DNA from 2 places in the Inquilinus sp. CA228 genome. Region 1 is predicted to be linked to the other one. Evidence: predicted binding sites of a transcription regulator. Region 1 holds the regulator's gene; the other holds the start of a gene.

Evidence for each region. The regulator LexA, encoded in region 1, represses DNA repair genes until DNA is damaged. The targets are predictions, from matches to a motif close to ATGTTCTANTTTGGTTC.
Region 2: a site for LexA is predicted at 5,210-5,226, ahead of recA (recombinase RecA). Genes of this name have one in related genera too.

Annotation. Positions count from the first base shown of each region.
Region 1 covers NZ_JBQJIK010000006.1:118,441-128,903, forward strand. Annotated here, with positions in the region: gene ACTOWL_RS04500 (NIPSNAP family protein) at 1-645, opposite strand, end outside; gene ACTOWL_RS04505 (LmrA/YxaF family transcription factor) at 732-1,358, shown strand; gene ACTOWL_RS04510 (LacI family DNA-binding transcriptional regulator) at 1,355-2,377, opposite strand; gene lexA (transcriptional repressor LexA) at 2,413-3,138, opposite strand; gene ACTOWL_RS04520 (molybdopterin molybdotransferase MoeA) at 3,269-4,468, opposite strand; gene moaC (cyclic pyranopterin monophosphate synthase MoaC) at 4,465-4,947, opposite strand; gene trpC (indole-3-glycerol phosphate synthase TrpC) at 4,944-5,756, opposite strand; gene trpD (anthranilate phosphoribosyltransferase) at 5,753-6,790, opposite strand; gene ACTOWL_RS04540 (anthranilate synthase component II) at 6,787-7,371, opposite strand; gene trpE (anthranilate synthase component I) at 7,478-9,016, opposite strand; gene ACTOWL_RS04550 (peptidyl-prolyl cis-trans isomerase) at 9,233-10,463, opposite strand, start outside.
Region 2 covers NZ_JBQJIK010000031.1:50,926-61,388, forward strand. Annotated here, with positions in the region: gene ACTOWL_RS17115 (DUF4424 domain-containing protein) at 1-938, opposite strand, end outside; gene ACTOWL_RS17120 (hypothetical protein) at 1,082-1,756, shown strand; gene ACTOWL_RS17125 (hypothetical protein) at 1,763-2,371, opposite strand; gene dksA (RNA polymerase-binding protein DksA) at 2,870-3,289, shown strand; gene ACTOWL_RS17135 (hypothetical protein) at 3,456-4,181, shown strand; gene ACTOWL_RS17140 (AraC family transcriptional regulator) at 4,241-5,107, opposite strand; gene recA (recombinase RecA) at 5,277-6,353, shown strand; gene gltX (glutamate--tRNA ligase) at 6,450-7,811, shown strand; gene ACTOWL_RS17155 (NYN domain-containing protein) at 7,894-8,718, shown strand; gene cysS (cysteine--tRNA ligase) at 8,816-10,198, shown strand; gene cimA (citramalate synthase) at 10,203-10,463, shown strand, end outside.

The sequences.
Region 1 (10,463 bases):
GGCCAGATGCGGCCGCAGCGCCTCGGCGAAGCCGGGAGCCGCGGCGTGGCGCTCATAGGTGGCCCGGTCCGGGAAGCGGGAGAACCAGACGAAGACCCGCGCGTCCTCCCGCACCGGCAGGGCCGGGAAGCCGTTCTCGCCGTGCTCCCTCACGAAGCTCGCCAGGATCGGCACGCCGGCATCGCCCAGCATCGGCGCCAGGACGGTCTCGAACATCTCGGGGAATTCGGCCTCGGCCTCAGGCAGAAGATGCCAGGTTGTGGCCATGATGATCCCATCGTTGCCGGAGGCAGGGCGGTCAGGGCCGAGCAGGAAGCCCGAGTCCGGACGCGCCGGCCGCAGCAGCAGCACGTCGTCCGAATCGATCATGGTGGCGTTGGCAGCGCTGCGATGCGCCTGCCACACCGGCCCGTCATAGAAGGCCCGCAGCGACTCGGTCCGCGACCGCAGGTCCGGGAAGCCGCGCAGCCAGACGAAATGGTCGGGCACGCCGAGGTCGCGGAACTGGCCGATGACGTCGATCCCGACCGCCTCCTGCGTCTCCACGAACTCCCGGTCGAACAGCGTGATCAGCACATCGCGCTGCCCCGGATGCAGCGTGTAGCGCCGCAACTCCACGACCGGGCTGAAGGTCCCACTTTGCATGATCGCCTCCTGTTATCAGAACAGACCGGTTGCCCGGTTTTAGAACAGACTGATTGTCCGGTTGGGTCAATATGTTACGGTGGGGCATGACCGAGAGCGAAAGCCGGCGAAAGCGCAGCTATGACCCCGAGGGGATGCGGCGGCGCCTGCTGGATGTGGCGGCGGAGGCGTTCCAGTCCCGCGGCTACCAGGCCACCGGCATGCATGAGCTGATGCGCGAGGCCGGGGTGACCGGCGGCGCGCTTTATCACCATTTCCCGACCAAGAAGGCGCTCGGCCTCGCCATCATCCGCGACCGGGTGGCGGCGGAGGTTGAGGAGACCTGGATCGAGCCGGTCCGCACGGCGCCGGACGCGATCGACGGCATCGTCGGCGTGTTCGACCGGATCGCCGCCGGGCTGCGTCGGCGCGGCGCCGTCTCCGGCTGCCCGCTGAACAACCTGGCGCTGGAGCTGTCGCTGGCCGATCCGGAGTTCCGCACGGCGACGCAGGCGGTGTTCGAAGCCTGGCGGGCGGCGATCGCGGCTCGGCTGCGCGCCGACCAGGCGGCCGGCCGGCTGGTCCCGGCGGATGCCGACGACCTCGCCGCCTTCATCGTCGCCGCCTATTCCGGGGCGATGGCCCAGGCCAAGGCGCAACAGGATGCCGCCCCGCTGGAAGCCTGCGCGCGGCAGTTGATACGGTATCTGAAAGGGCTGCGGTCCGGCGCCTAGAGGCTGTCGCGCTCAACCAGGGTGATGTCGAACAGCCGGCCCTGGATCGGGTGGTCGGGATCGGCCAGGCGGGCGGCGATCTGGTCGATGGCGTGGCGCACCATCTCGGCCATGGGTTGGCGGACCGTGGTCAGGCGATAGCTCGGCCAGGAGGCCAGCTTCATGTCGTCGAAGCCGACGATGCTGATGTCCTGCGGCACGGCGAGGCCGCGCTCGCGGCAGGCATCGAAGGCGCCGAGCGCCAGGATGTCGTCGCCGCAGAACACCGCCTGCGGCCGGTGCCGGTCGAGCACAGCGTGCATGCCGCGGCGGCCATGCTCATGCGAATAGTCGCCGGCGAACTCTACAGCCATCGGCTGCAGTCTCGCCGCTTCCAGCCCCTGAGAGAAGCCCGCGGCACGGTCGATCGACGACGAATCGGTCCCGGCCCCGCCGAGGAAGGCCAACTGCCGCAGGCCGCGCGCCAGCATCGCTTCGGCGACCAGGCGCCCGCCGGCGACATTGTCGACCGTCACCACCGGCACCGCCGCCCCCGCCCGGCCGAACACATGCACCACCGGCAGCCCGGCGCGGGCGCAGGACTCCGCAAAGCCCTCGGGCGGCGCGGAGGTGGCGATCAGCACGGCGTCGACGCTGTATTGCAGCATCATGTCGAGGGCGGAGTCGGCGCCGCCATCCTCCGACAGGTTGGCGATCAGCGGCCGCAGCCCGCGCCGCTGCAGCTCCCGCGTGAACAGGTCGAACACGTCCATGAAGGCGGGGTTGGCGAAATGGCTCGAGACCAGCCCGACCAGCTCGGTCCGGCCGGTCATCAGGCTGCGCGCCAGCTGGTTGGGGCGGTAGCCCAGCGCCTCCGCCGCCGCCAGGACGCGGGCCCGCATCCGGGGCGAGACGCTGGCGTCCTTGGTGAAGGTGCGGGAGACGGCGGAGATCGAGACGCCGGCCGCTTCCGCGACCTGCTGCGCCGTGGCCCGCTCGGCGCCGCTGGCCCGATGCCGGCTGCTGGTGGAGCGCCTCACGCGGTCACGACCCGCCCGAGGAGGGGCGCAGGAGCTTACGAATAGGTCCGCAGCAGCCCGACCAGGCGGCCCTGGATGCGGACGCGGTCGGTGGGCAGGTAGCGGGTCTCGTAGGCCGAATTGGCGGCCTCCAGCCCGATCGAGGCGCCCTTCTTGCGCAGCCGCTTCAGCGTCACCTCGTTGTCGTCGACCAGGGCGACGACGATGACGCCGGGATCGGCCGCGTCGCAGCGCTTGATGATGACGGTGTCGCCGTCCAGGATCCCGGCCTCGACCATGCTGTCGCCGGCGACCTCCAGGGCGTAGTGCTCGCCCGGGCCGAGCAGCGAGGCCGGCACCTCGGCGTAGTTGGAATGGTCGCGCAGCGCCTCGATCGGCATGCCGGCGGCGATCCGGCCGTAGAGCGGCAGGCGGACGCCGAGCTCGGGGTTGCTGAGATCGGCGCGCTCCAGCTTGCGGCCGGGCAGGGCGACGTCGGAGCGCACGGGCCGGAAGGGAACGACATTGTCATCCTCGGCCGTCGTCGCCGGCGTGTCCGACTTCAGGCAGTCCGGCAGACGCAGCACTTCCAGCGCCCGAGCCCGATGCGGCAGTCGCCGAATAAAACCGCGCTCCTCAAGGCCGGTGATCAGTCGATGGATGCCCGATTTCGACTTCAGGCTCAGGGCATCCTTCATCTCGTCGAAGGAAGGACTGACGCCGTCCGCCTCCAGACGGCGGTGAACGAACAACAACAACTCCTGTTGCTTTCGCGTCAGCAAGGCATCCTCCGTTCGCAGAGGCCGCGGCGCGGCCGAATCCCTGGAGAGAACATTAGGAGGAACAAAACAAAAACACAAGCGCCTAACTGTGGCGCTGTCCGTTCTTTACTTCCTTGTAACGATCGGCGCGTCAGATGCCGTCGCCGAACAGCACCGCCCCCACCGCCTCGCCGCGCGCCGCGGCCGGGGCATGGGGCGGGCGGATCACCAGCCCGTCGGCCGCGGCCAGCAGCGACAGCATCGAGCTGTCCTGGGCCGGGAACGGAGTGGCGACATAACCGGAATCCGTCCGCTCGATCCGGGCCCGCAGGTAATCCTCGCGCCGGTCATTGGCCGGCAGGTCGCGGCCCAGTGTCGCGGCGACGCGATTCTCCGGCGACTCCGCGCCCTGCAGGGCCCACAGCACCGGGCGCAGGAACAGCCAGCCGCAGACCATGGTCGAGACCGGGTTGCCGGGCAGGCCGAGCAGCGGCGTGTCGTCGAGCCGGCCGAACATCAGCGGCTTGCCCGGCCGCATCGCGATGGTCCAGAAGTCGAGCGCCAGGCCGCGTTCGCCGAGCACCGAGCGGATCAGGTCGTGCTCGCCGACCGAGGCGCCGCCGGTGGTGACGATCAGGTCGGCGCCGCGGGCGCCGGCGGCCAGCGCCGCCAGGGAGTCGGCATTGTCGCGGGCGATGCCGAGATCGACCGGCTCGCCGCCGCAGCTGCGGATCAAGGCCGCCAGGGCATGGCTGTTGGAGCTGACGATCTGGCTCGGCCCCAGCGCCTCGCCGGGCAGCACGATCTCGTCGCCGGTCGCCAGCACCGCCACGCGGGGGCGGCGGCGCACATGCAGCCAGGGATGGTTGGTTGAGGCGGCGATGCCGATGTCGCGTGCGGTCAGGCGCCGGCCGGGCTGCAGCAGCACGTCGCCGGTCCGGAAATCGAGCCCGGCCTTGCGCACATGGCGGCCGGCGGCGACGCCCTCGCGCACCGTCACCCGGTCGCCGTCGGCGTCGGTGTCCTCCTGCAGCACCACGGCGTCGGCGCCATCGGGCAGCGGCGCGCCGGTGAAGATGCGGACGCATTGCCCGGGGCCGACCGTGCCCTCGAAGCGGCCGCCGGCCGGGACCTGGCCGATCCGGCGCAGCGTCGCGGGGACGGAAGCGACATCGGCGGCCCGCACCGCCCAGCCATCCATGGCCGAGACGTCGAGCGGCGGCTGGGTCAGCCGCGCCGCCACCGGCTCGGCCAGGATGCGCCCCAGCCCGGCGGGCAGCGGCACGGTCTCGGCCGGCAGGGCGGCGAAGGCGGAGAGGATGCGGGCGCGGGCCTCGGCGACCGGGATCATGGCTGGGCCTCGTATGTGCCTGACCGCCCGCCGGATTTGTGCAGCAGCCGCAGGTCGGTCACGACCATGCCGCGGTCCACCGCCTTGCACATGTCGTAGACGGTCAGGGCGGCGACGGAGGCGGCGGTCAGCGCCTCCATCTCCACCCCGGTGCGGTGGGTGACCTTGACCGTGGCCTCGATCTCGACCCGGCTGTGCTCGGCGTCGCAGCGCAGCGCCAGCTCGACGCTGGACAGCGGCAGCGGGTGGCACAGCGGGATCAGCTCGGCGGTGCGCTTGGCGGCCATGATGCCGGCGATGCGGGCGATGCCCAGCACGTCGCCCTTGGCATGGCCGCCGGCGGCGATCAGCGCCAGCGTCTCCGGCTTCATCTCGACCCGGCAGCCGGCCCGCGCCACCCGCACCGTTGCCTCCTTGGCGGAGACGTCGACCATGCGGGCCTGGCCGGCCGCATCGAAATGGGTCAGCTCGCCGGTCATGCCGCCGAGGATCTCGCGGCCGGCGTCAGCAGCGCCCGGGTGGCGGCGGCGACGTCGTCGTGCCGCATCAGGCTTTCGCCGATCAGGAAGGTGGTGGCGCCGGCGCGGGCCATCCGGGCCAGGTCGGCCGGGGCGGACAGGCCGCTCTCGGAGACCAGCAACCGGTCGCCCGGGACCTGCGCCGCCAGCGCCTCGGTGGTGGCGAGGTCGACCTGCAGGGTCTTGAGGTTGCGGTTGTTGATGCCGAGCAGCGGCGAGCGGAGTTTCAACGCCCGGTCCAGCTCGGCCGCGTCATGCACCTCGACCAGCACGTCCATGCCGGCGTCGATGGCCGCCTGTTCCAGCTCGCGCGCGGTGGCGTCGTCCAGCGCCGCCATGATCAGCAGGATGCAGTCGGCGCCCAGCGCCCGGGCCTCGACGATCTGGTAGGGGTCGACCATGAAGTCCTTGCGCAGCACCGGCAGCTCGACGGCGTTGCGGGCGGCGGTCAGGTACTCGTCGGCGCCCTGGAAATAGGGCACGTCGGTCAGCACCGACAGGCAGCTGGCGCCGCCGTCGCGATAGGCGCGGGCGAGGGCGGGCGGGTCGAAGTCGGGGCGGATCAGCCCCTTCGACGGCGAGGCCTTCTTGATCTCGGCGATCAGGCCGTAGCGGCCTTCAGCCTGCGCCCGGCGCAGCGCGGCGACGAAGCCGCGCGGCGGCGCGGCGCGGTCGGCCAGGCGGCTGATCTCGGCCGGCGGCACCGCCGCCTTGCGGGCCTCGATGTGCCGCCGCTTGTCGGCGACGATGCGGGTGAGGGTGTCGCTCATGATGCGTCCCGGGCCGTTCCCTGGCTGGTGATGCGGGCCAGCCGCTCGAGCACGCGGGCGGCCGACCCGTCGTCGATGGTGCGGGCCGCGAGGGCGGCGCCATCCGGCAATGTGGCCACGCGATCGGCGATGATGAAACAGGCTGCGGCGTTAAGCAGCACGATGTCGCGATAGGCGCCGTGCGCCCCGCCCAGCACGGCGCGTAGGGCGGCGGCGTTGGTGGCCGGATCGCCGCCCTTGAGGTCCTCGGGCACGGCGCGGCGCAGCCCGGCATCCTCCGGCGTCACGGTCAGGCGCCGGATCTGGCCGCCGCGCAGCTCGGCCACCGCGGTCGGGCCGGTGGTGGTCATCTCGTCCAGGCCGTCGCTGCCATGCACCACCCAGGCGGTCTCGCTGCCCAACTGGTTCAGCGCCTGCGCCACCGGCTCGACCCAGGCCTCGGCGAAGACGCCGAGCAGCTGGCGCTTGACCCCGGCCGGGTTGGCCAGGGGGCCGAGCAGGTTGAAGATGGTGCGGGTGCCCAGCTCCTGCCGCGCCGGGCCGACATGGCGCATGGCGCTGTGGTACAGCGGCGCGAACAGGAAGCCGATCTGGGTCTCCCACAGCGCCTCGCGCATCACCTCCGGCGGCGCCTCGACATTGACGCCCAGCTCGGCCAGCACATTGGCCGCGCCGGTCAGGCTGGAGGCGGCGCGGTTGCCGTGCTTGGCCACCGGTACCCCGGCGCCGGCCAGCACGAAGGAGACGGCGGTCGAGACGTTGAACGAACCGGAATTGTCGCCGCCGGTGCCGCAGCAGTCGATGGCGCCGTCCGGCGCGTCGATTGTCATCGCCTTGTCGCGCATCACCCGGGCGGCGGCGGCGATCTCCTCCGGCGTCTCGCCGCGGACGCGCAGCGCCATCAGGAAGCCGCCGATCTGCGCCGGCGTGGCCTCGCCGGACATGATGATCTCGAAGGCGGCGCGGGCGTCGGCGGCGTCCAGCGGCCGGCCGAGCGCTGCCTTGGCGAGGAATGGTCGCATCTCGGTGGTCATGCCGCGTTCCGCCGCTCGGCGATGGCCAGGAAGTTCTGCAGGATCTTGTGGCCGAACTGCGAGGCGATGCTCTCCGGGTGGAACTGCACGCCGTGGATCGGCAGGGTCCGGTGCCGCAGCGCCATGATCACCCCGTCCGCGGTCCAGGCCGTGGCCTCCAGGCTGTCCGGCATGCTGTCCGGCGCGATCGTCAGCGAGTGGTAGCGGGTGGCCTCGAAATTGTCCGGCAGCCCGGCCAGCACGCCGCCGCCATGATGGTGCACCGGGCTGATCTTGCCGTGCATCGGCTCCGGCGCGCGGACGATCCGGCCGCCGAAGACCTGGCCGATCGCCTGGTGGCCGAGGCAGACGCCGAACACCGGCACCCGGCCGGCGGCGGCCCGGATCAGGTCCATGCAGATGCCGGCCTTGTCGGGATCGCAGGGGCCGGGTGAGAGGACGATGCCGTCGGGCCGCAGCGCCAGCGCCTCGTCGACCGTCAGCGCGTCGTTGCGGCGGACCTCGGTGTCGGCCCCGAGCTCGCCGAGGTAATGCACCAGGTTGTAGGTGAAGCTGTCGTAGTTATCGATCAGCAGAAGCATGGGAGTCGCCCTTTCGAGGCGTGGGATTGGGGAGGAGCGGCGGGAATCCGGCCGTCCTCACCATCGATGCAGCAGGGGGCGATGCTGCTGCGAAAGGATGCGATCTCTAGACATGACCCATGGGCCGGTTGCCGTTGCGCGGCCGGTTGGCGAAGCGTACCGCATCTTCGGCGGCGCGCACCAGCGCCCGCGCCTTGTTGCGGGTCTCCTGGTACTCCCCCTCCGGGCTGCTGTCGGCGACGACGCCGCCGCCGGCCTGGATGTACAGGGTCTCGTCCTTCACCACCGCGGTGCGCAGGGCGATGCAGGTGTCCATGTCGCCATTGGCGCCGAAATAGCCCATCGCCCCGGCATAGATGCCGCGGCGCGCCACCTCCAGCTCCTCGATGATCTCCATCGCCCGCACCTTCGGCGCGCCGCTGGTGGTGCCGGCCGGGAAGCCGGCGGCCAGCGCCGCCACCACGTCCTGGCCCGGTGCGATCCGGCCGACGACGTTGGAGACGATGTGCATGACGTGGGAGTAGCGCTCGACGATGAAGCGGTCGGTCACCTTGACCGAGCCGATCTGCGACACCCGGCCGACATCGTTGCGGCCGAGGTCCAGCAGCATCAGATGCTCGGCCCGCTCCTTCGGGTCGGCCAGCAGGTCCTGCTCCAGCGCCACATCCTCCTCCGGCGTGGCGCCGCGTGGGCGGGTGCCGGCGATCGGGCGGATGGTGACCTCGCCGTCGCGCAGCCGGACCAGGATCTCCGGGCTCGACCCGACGATGGCGAAGTCGCGGAAGTTCTGGAACACCAGGAAGGGCGACGGGTTCAGCCGCCGCAGCGCCCGGTACAGGGCGAAGGGCGGCAGGGTGAAGGGCAGGGAGAAGCGCTGCGACAGCACCACCTGGAAGATGTCGCCGGCGCGGATGTACTCCTTCGCCCGCTCGACCACCGCGTGATACTCCTCCCGCGTCATGTTCGAGCTCGGCTCGGGCAGGGCCGGCAGGGTGCCCTCGGCCGCGGCTTCGCGGTGCGGCAGGCTGGATTCGAAGCGGGCGACCACGTCCGACAGCCGTTCGCACGCCGCCTCATGTGCCTTCTCCGCCGTCACCGCCGGGTCCGGGAACACCGGGGTGACGATGGTGACCACGTCGGCGATGGTGTCGAAGACGCAGACGATGGTCGGCCGCATCATGATCGAATCCGGCACGCCCAGCGTGTCCGGATTGGTGTCCGGCAGCGACTCCATCTGCCGGACCATGTCGTAGCCGAGATAGCCGAACAGCCCGGCGGCCAGCGGCGGGAAGCCGCGCGGCAAATCGATCCGCGATTCCGCGATCAGCCCGCGCAGGCTGTCGAGCGGCGCCTGCGCCACCGGCTCGAACGTGTCGAGGTCGGCGAGCGCCTTGCGGTTGATCTCGACCGCGTCGCCGCGGCAGCGCCAGATCAGGTCGGGGCGCAGCCCGATGGCGCTGTAGCGGCCGCGGATGGCGCCGCCCTCGACCGATTCGAGCAGGAAGGAATAGGGCTCGTCCCCGGCCAGCTTGAGCATGGCCGAGACCGGGGTGTCGAGATCGGAGACGAGGCGGGTCCAGACGACCTGGGGCTTGCCGGCGCGGTAGGTGTCGGCGAAGGCGTCAAAAGCCGTGGAATCCGGCATGGCGGTGACCTGCGATGATGGGGGTGGGGCGGGCGAGGGCGGAACGGTCGTCGCCGCCACGCCATCGCTCTCCGCCGCCCGCCCGGAGTCCCCCGGCCGCAGCCCTCGCATCCGCCGGCCAGCGCCATCCCTTCACCTCTCCTTGGGGAGAGGTCGAAATCGCGCAGCGATTTCGGGTGAGGGGGCGCTGCGACGCCGCGAGGGGGATCATCGACATCATTCCTGGTAGTTCAGCCGGGCGAGGACCGCCTGGTCGACCGTGACTCCATAGCGGGCGCGCAGCGCCTGGTCCAGGCCGCCGCCGACATCGACCGCGAGGCCGCGCCGCAGGTCCTGCTTCACCGCGGCTTCGGCCGCGGCGTCCGGCTTGGCCGGCTCGACCTTGATCAGGCGGGCGACGACCCGGCCGCCCGGTGTCTCCGCGGTGGCAGTGCTGCCGACCTTGGCCGCGAACAGGTCACGCACCAGCCCTGCGGGAACGGCGCCGGCATTGCTGCCGTCGCGCAGCAGCGCCGGGGTCTCGGCATATTGCCCGCCGACCGCCTTGGCGACATCGGCCGCGGCCTCGCCGGCGGACAGTCGCTTGGCGACGTCGGCGGCCAGGGCCGTGGCGGCATCGGCCTGCTTCTGCTCGGTCCAGGCGGCGGCGACCTCGTCCCGCACCTTGGCCAGCGGCTCGGTCGCCGGCGGCACGATGCTGTCGACCCGGACGATGAAGGAGGTCTTGTCGTCGATCGTGCCCATCGGGCTGACATCGTTCTGCTGCAGCTGGAAGGCGGCCTGCAGGATCGGCGCCTGGCCGGGCAGCGGCGGCAGCGGCTGGCCGCTCTGGGTGGTGCCGTCCTGGGCCACGGCCGGGACCGCGGTGACGGTGAAGCCGAACTCCTGCGCCGCCTTGTCGATCGGCACATTGTCGGCCAGCGCGTCCTCGAACTTGTTGGCGGCGTCGTACAGGGCGTCGGCCGCCTTGCTCTGCTTCAGCTGGGCCTCGATCTCGGCCCGCACCTCCTCGAACGGCACGGTGCGGGCGGGCTGGACCCCGGTCAGCACCAGCACGTGCCAGCCGAAGGGCGACTGCACCGGGTCGGTCGCCTGGCCCTCGGCCAGGGTGAAGGCCGGGTCGGCCAGGGCCGGGATCGGCATGGCGGTCTTGGCGGTGAAGTCGACCGGGATCAGCTTGACCGCGGCGTTGCCGGACTCGTCCACTGCCTGCTGCACCGCCTTGCCGCCGCGCACCGCCGCGGCGATCTGGTCGGCCAGCTCCTTGGTCGGGGCGATCACCTGATCGAAGCGCCGCATCTCCGGCTTCTGGTAGTTCGCCTGGTCCTTGTCATAGGCGGTGCGGGCCTCGTCCTCCGACACCGTGACGGTCTTGGCGAACTCGTCGGTGTTCAGCAGCACGACGCTCAGCGTCCGGTACTCCGGCGACTGGAACTTGTCGCCGTGA
Region 2 (10,463 bases), on a different contig from region 1:
AACCGGGTTGGCGAGATCTTCTTCACCCCCTCGGCGCAGAAGCTGACCAGGTTCCGGGCGTCGCCCTTATCGACCACCAGCCGGAAGTCCTTGATCGGCGCCGCCCAATTCGCGCCGGTCGTCAGGATGTAGGAAACCCGCTGCTCGCTGAACGGCATGCCGTCCTGGCCGGCCTTGGCCTGCGCCCGCTCGACCGCGGCGAGGAAGCTCCGGTCGATGCAGTAGCGCCGCACGTCGTCCGCATGTTCGGGGGTGCCGGCGGCATAGGGCGAGCCGATCACCGACCCGACGCTCGATCCGGCGGCGGGCGTGTAGCGGTGCTCGATCACCACCTCGCGCCCGGCGGGGAAGGTCTGCTGGAAGTGGTAGGTGGTCTTCAGCGTCCAGCTCGGGACGACATGCTGCTCCCAGCCCTGGCCGGAATCGAATTCGTTGACGGCGGCGAGGCCGAGCCCGATCAGCTCGTCCCGCTGCGCCTTCGGCAGCGCGGTCAGGCCGTCATAATCGGCATCGGGATACAGCGGCACGCCCAGCTTGCGCAGCAGCGCCGTCTGGTCGACGCCCTCGGCGAAGGCCTTGATCTCGACCTCGGTCGCCACCGGCCTGCCGTCGGCCTTGGTCGAGAAATCCAGGAAGTTCTCGCTGCCGGGATGCGGCACGGCGGTCAGCCCGCCGATGAAGTCGAGCGTCACGTCCGGCATCGGGAAGGCGACGGTCACGGTCTTGTCCTGCGCCGCGCGGTTGAAGAAGCGGTAGCTGACCCGGATCTCCTGGGCCGAGACATACAGGTCCTCGGACCTCATCTCGATGTCGGCGGTCCGGGTCAGGACCAGCCCGCCGGCGGCCAGCTCGGCCGTCGAATCATTGGCCGAGGCGCCGGCCAGCGGGGCGAGGAGGGCGGCCAGGCCGAGCGAAAGGGCGGTGAAGGCGGTGGTCACGATCGGCTCACGGCAGTCGGCTCCCGCTGCAATGTCGCGCGCCGGATCGGGCTTTTCCAGGGCGCCGTTCCCTCGGGAACAGGGGGCGGAGAGCGAGTGCCGTAAGCAGAGGCCTGCTGACCAATGATGTCGCGGAGACCCTCATGGCTGCGGAGAACGCATCCCTCGACCACGGCGGGGCGGAGACCGGCGTCTCCTGGTACACCGTGCGGAAGATCGTCACGATCGCCTGGCTGGCGATCCTGCTCGGCTTCGCCATGCAGGCGCTGGTGCTGTCGGCGCGGGTCTCGGCCGGGGGCCAGATCCCCGGGATCCGGTTCCTGGCCGATCTGGTGCAGGGCATCACCTGGTCCGTCCTGGTCTGCTTCGGCGTCAGCATGGGCACCGTCCTGGTCAAACTGCGGGCCGTGCTGGCCGGGATCCTGGCCGCGATCTGCACCCCGGTCGCGATCGGCGCGGCCAATGCCGGGCAGAAGGTGATGGCGGCGTCGCTCGGCGCCGTCGGCCAGCCCGCCGTTGTGCCGCTCGTCGTCATCGCCGCGGTCAAGGCGGTCGAATACGGCCTGCTGGGCTGGCTGCTGGGGCGGATGGTGCAGCGCGGGGCGAAGGGGCCGGCGCCGTTCCTGCTGGCGGGTGCCGCGACCGGGCTGGTGTTCGGCGGCACCATCACCGCCCTGACCTGGCAGGCCCTCTCGGCCGGCGGCGCCACGCCCGAGCTGCCGCGGATGGTCGGTGTCGGCGTCAACGAGGTGCTGTTCCCGATCGGCTGCGCCCTGGTAATCTTCCTCAGCCAGTTCGTCCGGTTGCCGGGAAAGTAAGGTGGCCTAGCATTTGCGGTCCGGCAGGCGGTTGTCGCAGACGGCGGCGGTCCACAGAAACCCGATGGCCTCGTCGCGCATCTCTGCCGTCACCGGCAGATCCGCACTCGTCGCCGCCGGCGGCAGGCGCCAGGAGCGCTGGATGTCATAATAGGCATCACGGCCCTCGATCATCCGGTGCACCATGTACTCGCCTTTGCCCCACCGTTCGGTCCTGCCGCAGAGAACCGCCTGGGCGGCATAGGGGTAGGGACCGTCGGACCGGACCGTCGGCGGCTCCACGAGTGGCGCCACGGCGCATCCCGGCCCGGCCCGGAACCTCTGATCCAGTCTCTCCGCCAGCACCGCCAGCGAAGGCGCCGCCCGGCGATCGATGGTCATCACCGCGATCATGTCGGTCCACCGGTCCACGGTCTGGCCGGCAGGAACGTATTCGGACAGGATCATGCCCGGCATCGGGCCGCGATTGGCCAGGATCCATCCCTGGGGGATGGGAACCTGAAGCATCTCGGCCATCCGGTCCTTCTGGGCCGTGCCCGGCGGCGATGGCGGGGGCGGCTCGGTCTTCGGGGCGCAGCCGGCCGCCGCGCCGGCCAGCAGGATCGGCAGCAGCATTCTGCAGCGCCGTCCGGCCGGGCCGCGCGTCGAAGGCCGCCCGCGACCATCCGGTTCCAGGCTCATTTGCCTCTCCCCGTCTGATGGCGCCTTCGGCCCAGAAGACGGTGGGATTGGGGCCGAATTGCGCTGATGGAGAGAGGAATGGGGAGGCGCTCGGGCGCAGCCTTTCGCCCGGCGCATGGCCGGTCGGATTGCCGCCACACTCTGATCCCCTTGCGTTCCCGCCCCGTTCGGCGCTATCAGGGCGCCGCATGCCGCAATGTGCCCGGCCGGCCCTGATGCCGGTGGGTCGCTGCGGCACCCCGATGCTGCGAGGCGAAGCGGCGTCCGGGGGCGACGGATCTTGTGCGGTCGTTAAAAGTCCAACAAAAACAGCGCATTATAAAACACGATCCGCGCATCGTTTCGATTGTTTCCGTTCCGGCGTCTCCCTATACTCCGCGCCGCTTAGGCTCGGACGAAGGCCGGCACGTCAGACAGTGAGTGGTTGTTGCGATGACAGCGATGCTTCTGCCCCCGGATTATCGGCCGTCGGATGATGAAGACTTCATGAATCCGATGATGCTGGAATATTTCCGGCGCAAGCTTCTGAAGTGGCGGGCCGACCTCCTCGCCGAATCCAACGCGACCCTGAGCAGCCTGCAGGATGGCGGCATCCAGGAGCCGGATCTGACCGATCGGGCCTCCGCCGAGACCGACCGTTCGCTCGAGCTCAGGACCCGCGACCGCGAGCGCAAGCTCCTGTCCAAGATCGACTCCGCGATGCGGCGGATCGAGGACGGCTCCTACGGCTTCTGCGAGGAGACGGGCGAGCCGATCGGCGTCAAGCGGCTGGAGGCGCGGCCGACCGCGACCCTCAGCCTCGAGGCGCAGGAGCGCCACGAGCGGCTGGAACGCACCCACCGCGACGATTGACCGATCCCCGCGGCGCCGAGAGGCGCCGTTGTCGTTGGCGTGTCTTGGGCCGAGAAGCGCCGTTATCGTTTGCGTGTCTCGGGCCGAAAGGCGCGGTTCTCGTCTCCGCCTCGCTGCGTGTCCGTGTTAGGGTGGCGGCGAGGGGCTTTCAGATCGAGGGTATTCGATGCTTCGTGGCGCAGCGCTTTTCGCCGCCGTTCTCGCCGTCTCGGGCTGCGGGATCGATCCGGTGACGCCGAAGGAGACTCGCGTCGACTATGCGGGTTTCATCAACAGTGCGGATCAGGCCGCCATCTACGCCAACTCGCAATGCGCCCAGATCAACCGCCTGGCCGTGTTCAAGGTCGAGGACGTGGTCGAGGGCCGCAAGGGGGCGACCTTCCAGTGCCTGCCGGTGCCGAACTGCTATCCGGTCGAAGCGGCGGCGCCGGGGCAGCCGGTCGCGCTGGCGCCGGTTGCTGCTCCTGCTTTCGTGCCGGCCGCCTCGGCCCCGACTGTGCCGGGACAGCCCTACATCGTTCCGCCCGCCGCGGCGGCGCGATTCCAGGGGCCGGTCGTGGCCATGGCTCCGGTGTCCTCGGCGCGCGACCGCCGCGCCGCGCGCCGCGCGGCCGGACCGTCGGTCGAGGATCAGTCGGACGACACCTACATCCCCTTCGCCGCGGCCCCTGTCGCCGCCGGCGAGCAGCCGCAGCGCGTGCCGTCCTATGAGACGATCAACGTGCCGACCGGCCCGAACCCGGTCTCGGCGGAGGCCCCCGGCCCGTATCCCGAAGGCTCCTACGCCACCGCCGCGGAGCCGAGCTGGCGGCGGGCGGTGACCTGCAAGCCCAACGCCACGCTGCCGCTGGCCGTGGACCGGCTGCCGACCGGCGACGTCTATCCGTTCTGAGGTCTGATCGGACCAGCGCGGAAGGCCGGATCATTCCCTGATCCGGCCTTCCGGCATTATCAGCCGTGCCCTCCTGGAACCGCCCGGATCGGCAGGTGGATGTCGGTGATCAGCGCCGCGGCCGGGGTGCTGCGCGGGTCGTTCAGATACTCCTCGAAGATCGGCGCCTCCGCCGGCTCGGCGCCGCTGGTCGGCAGCCAGGTCCGGTACAGCCAGGCATAGGACCGCTCCAGCTCGGCATAGGGGCCGGTGTGGCGCAGCACCGCGTGCGGCCCGCCGGCGACGGTGCGGAGGGCGACCTCGCTTTCGCCGGCGACGCCTTCCGGCACCTCCAGGCAGGCGTCGGAGCGGAGTGCGTCGGGCGGCATTGCCGCCGGGTCGTCGTAATAGATGCCCAGGCTGCGGGCCCCCGGGCGCAGCAGCTGGCGGGCGCGAGCCCACGACATCAGGATGTCGAAGCTGCGGCCGACCTCCAGATAGGGGCCGATGTGGCGGACGGCGGCGACGCGGATCGGCGCCAGGCTGCGATAGGTCACGTCGGGCATGGCTGTCTCTCCTTCGGGTGAGTCGAAGGGGAATGACCGGCGCGTGCCGCGATAGGCTCCCGGCGGCTGGCCGTAGCGCTCGGCGAAGGCCCGGCTGAAGGCGGCGGTGCTGCCGTACCCCGCCCGGCGGGCGATGCGGGCCACCGCCGTCTCGCTTTCCAAGAGGGTGCCGGCGGCGCGGTGCAGGCGCAGCCGGCGCACCGTGTCGGCCACGGTCTCGCCCAGCAGGTACCGGTAGGCCCGGTGGAAGTGGTACGGCGAGAAGCAGGCCACCTCCGCCAGCCGGTCCAGGTCGATCGGGTCGTCGAGATGGGCGACGATGTGGTCGATCACCCGCTGGATGCGGGCGAGGTGGCGGTCGAGCGTGGCGTCCTTGGGCATCGGTTCGTTCTCCCGGCCTTGGTGTTAGCCCGAAGCGGATTGATCCTGCTTGCGAAGCTGCGGCCGCGAAAGAGGCCTCGGACAGCCGGCCTTGCTCGATGCGAACAAAACATGTACAAGAGCTGCATTGACGCGGCGTATGGCGCCATGCAACTGGAAGGGACTGGTGATGTCGACCCCGACTCTCCGCGTTGTGGAAAGAGCCCCGATGGACAAGACCAAGGCGCTGGAAGCCGCCCTGACCCAGATCGAACGCGCCTTCGGCAAGGGGTCGGTGATGAAGCTCGGGGCACGGCCCCAGGTCGACGCGGAGGTGATCTCGACCGGCTCGCTGGGCCTCGACATCGCGCTCGGCATCGGCGGCCTGCCGAAGGGCCGGATCGTCGAGATCTACGGACCGGAAAGCTCGGGCAAGACCACGCTGGCGCTGCACGCCGTGGCCGAGGCGCAGAAGGCCGGCGGCACCTGCGCCTATATCGATGCGGAGCATGCGCTCGACCCGACCTATGCCCGCAAGCTGGGCGTCAACATCGACGAATTGCTGATCTCGCAGCCCGATGCCGGCGAACAGGCGCTGGAGATCACCGACACCCTGGTCCGCTCCGGCGCGATCGACGTGATCGTCATCGATTCGGTGGCGGCGCTGGTGCCGCGGGCCGAGCTCGAGGGCGAGATGGGCGACAACCAGCCCGGCCTGCAGGCCCGGCTGATGAGCCAGGCGATGCGCAAGCTCACCGGCTCGATCTCGAAATCCAACAGCCTGGTCGTCTTCATCAACCAGATCCGGCTGAAGATCGGCGTGATGTTCGGCAATCCGGAGACGACGTCGGGCGGCAACGCGCTGAAGTTCTACTCCTCGATCCGGCTCGACATCCGCCGCATCGGCGCGATCAAGGACCGTGAGACCGTCACCGGCAACCAGACCCGGGTCAAGGTGGTGAAGAACAAGATGGCGCCGCCGTTCCGCGCCGTCGAATTCGACATCATGTATGGCGAAGGCATCTCGAAGACCGGCGAGCTGCTCGACCTCGGCGTCCAGGCCGGGGTGGTGGAGAAGTCGGGCGCCTGGTTCTCCTATGACGGCCAGCGCATCGGCCAGGGCCGCGAGAACGCCAAGGTCTTCCTGCGCGACAATCCCGAGACGGCGAAGGCGATCGAGGCCAAGATCCGGGCCAATGCCGGGCTGGTCTCCGACCGCATGATGGCCGCCGGCGGGCCGGAGGGCGGCGTCGACGGCGACGAGTGATCGCCGCCGACGACCGACGGATCGCCCTCTGCGATGGAAAGGCCCGGGGTTCCGGGCCTTTTCCGTTACCGGCCGGATCGTGCTATCTCCCCGCCCATGACCGACTTGCCGACCTCCGCCCCGATCATCACCCGCTTCGCCCCCAGCCCGACCGGCCTGCTGCATGTCGGCAACGTCCGCACCGCGCTGGTCTGCTGGCTCGCCGCCCGCGCCACCGGCGGGCGCTTCCTGCTGCGGCTCGACGACACCGACACCGAGCGGGGCAGCGCCGAATTCGCCGCGGCGATCGAGCAGGATCTGCGCTGGCTCGGTCTCGGCTGGGACGGCTTCGCCCGCCAGTCCGACCGCACCGACCGCTACCGGGCGGCGCAGGATCGGCTGAAGGCGGCCGGCCGGCTCTACCCCTGCTACGAATCGGCGGAGGAGCTGGAGCTCAAGCGCAAGAGCCTCTTGGCGCGCGGCCTGCCGCCGCTCTACGACCGCGCCGCGCTGGCCCTGACCGACGCCGACCGGGCCCGGCTCGAGGCGGAAGGGCACCGGCCGCACTGGCGCTTCAAGATGGCGGATGCGCCGGTCGAATGGGACGACAAGGTCCGCGGCCGGGTGCATTTCAACGGCCGCGACATCTCCGACCCGGTGCTGGTGCGCGAGGACGGGCGGGCGCTCTATCACATCGGCTCGGTGGTCGACGACATCGACATGGGCGTCACCCTGGTGGTGCGCGGCGAGGACCATGTCGCCAACACCGCCATGCACATCCAGCTGGCCGAGGCGCTGGGCGCCGCGCCGCCGGCCTATGCCCATCTCTCGCTGATCGCCGACGCCGAGGGCCACGGCCTGTCCAAGCGCCTGGGCAGCCTGTCGCTGCGCAGCCTGCGGCAGCAGGGGATCGAGCCGCTGGCGGTGACCAGCCTGCTGGCCAAGCTCGGCACCTCCGACCCGATCGAGCCGCGGCTGTCGCTTGACGATCTGGTCGCCGAGTTCGACTTCGCCAAATTCTCCCGCACCATCCCGCGCTTCGACCCGGCCGAGCTGGAGCGGCTGAACGGCCGCATCCTGCATGAGACGCCCTATGCGGCGGTGCGCGACCGGCTGGCGGCGCTCGGCCTCGGCGCCGTCGACGAGGCGGCCTGGGCGGTGCTGCGTCCGAACCTGCAGCGGCTCGATGACGCGGCCGAGTGGTGGCGGGTGGTCACCGGCCCGGTCACCCCGGTCGTCGCCGATGCCGCCCTGCTGTCCGCCGCGGCCGAGCTGTTGCCGCCCGAACCCTGGGACGACGCCACCTGGGGCGCGTGGACGGCGGCGGTGCGCGACCGCACCGGGGTCAAGGGCAAGCCGCTGTTCCTGACCCTGCGCCTGGCCCTGACCGGCCTCGACCACGGCCCGGAGCTGCGCGGCCTTCTGCCGCTGATCGGGCGGCAGCGGGCGCTGGCCCGGCTCTCCGGCGATGTGGCGTGAACGCCCCATCCTGTTAAAACTTGCTTAAAACTTGACCCTACCCCCCTTGGCGCCGACCCGCGGTCGGGAGTAAGAACCCGATATGACCGACGAGATTTCGCCTGCCCTGGACACCCCGGCGCTGCCGGTGGCCGCGGTCTTCCTCGATGTCGCGTCGCTGCCCGGCGCCGCGTCCGTCGATGATGGGCCCGAGGATCTTGCCCGCATCCTCGTCGGGCTCGGCACCGTCTGCCGGCCGGCCCGTCGCATCGCCTATGCCGACTGGGCGACGCTGTCCGAGCTGCGCGGCGTCGCCCATCGCCACGGCTTCGACCAGGTGCAGACCACCGAGATCGAGCCGGGCCGCGACGCGGCCTCGTTGCGCCTGGTGGTCGACGCCATGGAACTGGCGCTGCTCGATCGCAGCATCGACACGGTGGTGCTGGTGACCGGCAGCGCGGCGCTGCTGCCGCTGGTCCGCAGCCTGCGCCGCCACGGCAAGCGGGTGATCGCGATCGGCCCCGGCCGCCGCATGGACCCGCTGTTCCAGTCGGAATGCGACCGTTTCGTCGATTGCGCCACGCTCGGCCACCCGGCGCCGGCGCGGGTCGAGATCCGTCCGGCCGCGGCGGCACCGGCCGCCCGCCCGGCCGCCCCGGCGCTTCGCCCCGAGCCGGCGCCGGTCCAGGCGCGCCCGGCCGAACCGGCGCCGCGCCTGCGCCTGAAGCCGCCGGCCGAACCGGCCCGCGCGGCCCGGCTGGGGCCTGCGGTGGCGGAACCGCCGCACCCTTCCGCGTCGGCCCGCGCCCATCGCCCGTCCCTGACCGCCCAGTTCGACGAGCCTGAGGCCGCCCCCGCCGGCCCGCCGCTGATGGCCGGCACCCCGATGGTGCCGCAGCGCAAGGGCTGGTTCGGTAAGCGTCGCTGATCGGGCTGCCCTGCGGCCGGAACCTTGGACGCCAGGGGCCTGATCTGGTAATCGTCGCGGTCCCGACCGGACAGGTCTGACCTTAGGACTGCGACCCGTGGCGCTCTCTCTGCACAACACGCTCACCCGGACGAAGGAAACCTTCGTCCCGATCGACCCGAGCCATGTGCGGATGTATGTCTGCGGCCCGACGGTCTACGACTACGCCCATATCGGCAACGCCCGCCCGATCGTCGTCTTCGACGTGCTGTACCGGCTGTTGCGGACGCTGTATCCGCGGGTGACCTATGCCCGCAACATCACCGACATCGAAGACAAGATCATCGAGCGGGCAAAGGCCAACGGGGAGCCGATCGGCGAGCTGACCCGGCGCACCGGCGAGGTCTTCGCCGCGGACATGGCGGCGCTCGGCGCCCTGCTGCCCGATGTCGAGCCGCGCGCCACCGAGCACATCCCGCAGATGGTCGAGATGATCGGCACGCTGGTGGGCAACGGCCATGCCTATGCCGCCGAAGGGCATGTGCTGTTCAACGTGCCGTCGATGCCGGATTACGGCCAGCTGTCGCGCCGCAACCGCGACGAGCAGATCGACGGCGCCCGGGTCGAGGTTGCGCCCTATAAGCGCGACCCGGCGGATTTTGTGCTGTGGAAGCCGTCGACCGACGATCAGCCGGGCTGGGACAGCCCCTGGGGCCGCGGCCGGCCGGGCTGGCACATCGAATGCTCGGCCATGGCCGCCGCCCATCTCGGCACCGTCTTCGACATCCATGCCGGCGGCATCGACCTCGTCTTCCCGCACCACGAGAACGAGATCGCGCAGAGCCGCTGCGCCCATGGCACGCCGGTGATGGCGAACTACTGGCTGCACAACGGCTTCCTGCAGGTCGAAGGCCAGAAGATGTCGAAGTCGCTCGGCAACTTCTACACGCCGCATGAGCTGCTGGAGGAGTTCCCCGGCGAGGCGCTGCGCTATGCCCTGCTGTCGGGCCATTACCGCCAGCCCTTCGACTTCACCAAGGACGGGGTGCGCCAGGCACGGGCGGCACTCGACCGGTTCTATGGCGCGCTACGCGTGGTCGATGCGGTGACGGACCTGTCGGTCCGGGCGCCGGCGGCGGTGCTGGCGGCGCTGGAGGACGACCTCAACACGCCGCAGGCCCTGGCCGCGCTGCACGAGGCCGTGGGCGAGCTGAACAAGGCGACCGACCCCGCCGAGCAGGCCCGCCTCGCGGCCGGATTGCTGGCGGGCGGCCGGCTGCTGGGCCTGCTGGAGCAGGCGCCGGAGGACTGGTTCCGCTGGCGGGCGAAGGCGGATTCGGGGTTGGGCGACGCCGAGATCGATGCGCTGGTGGCGGACCGTCGGGCGGCACGGGCGGCGAAGGACTTCGCCGAGGCCGACCGCCTCCGCGACCAGCTGATCGCCGCCGGCATCGCGCTGGAAGACAAGCCGGACCGCACGCTGTGGCGCCGGGTGGGGTAAAGCGATGAGCGAGCGGATCTGGCTGTTCGACACCACCCTGCGCGACGGGGCGCAGACCCAGGGCGTGGACTTCTCGGTGGCCGACAAGATCGCCATCGCCAGGAAGCTCGACGCGCTCGGCATCGACTATGTCGAGGGCGGCTGGCCCGGCGCCAACCCGACCGACGATGCGCTGTTCCGCGACCCGCCGAAGCTGGCCAAAGCCCGCTTCACCGCCTTCGGCATGACCCGGCGGCCGGGCCGCAGCGCCGCCAACGATCCCGGC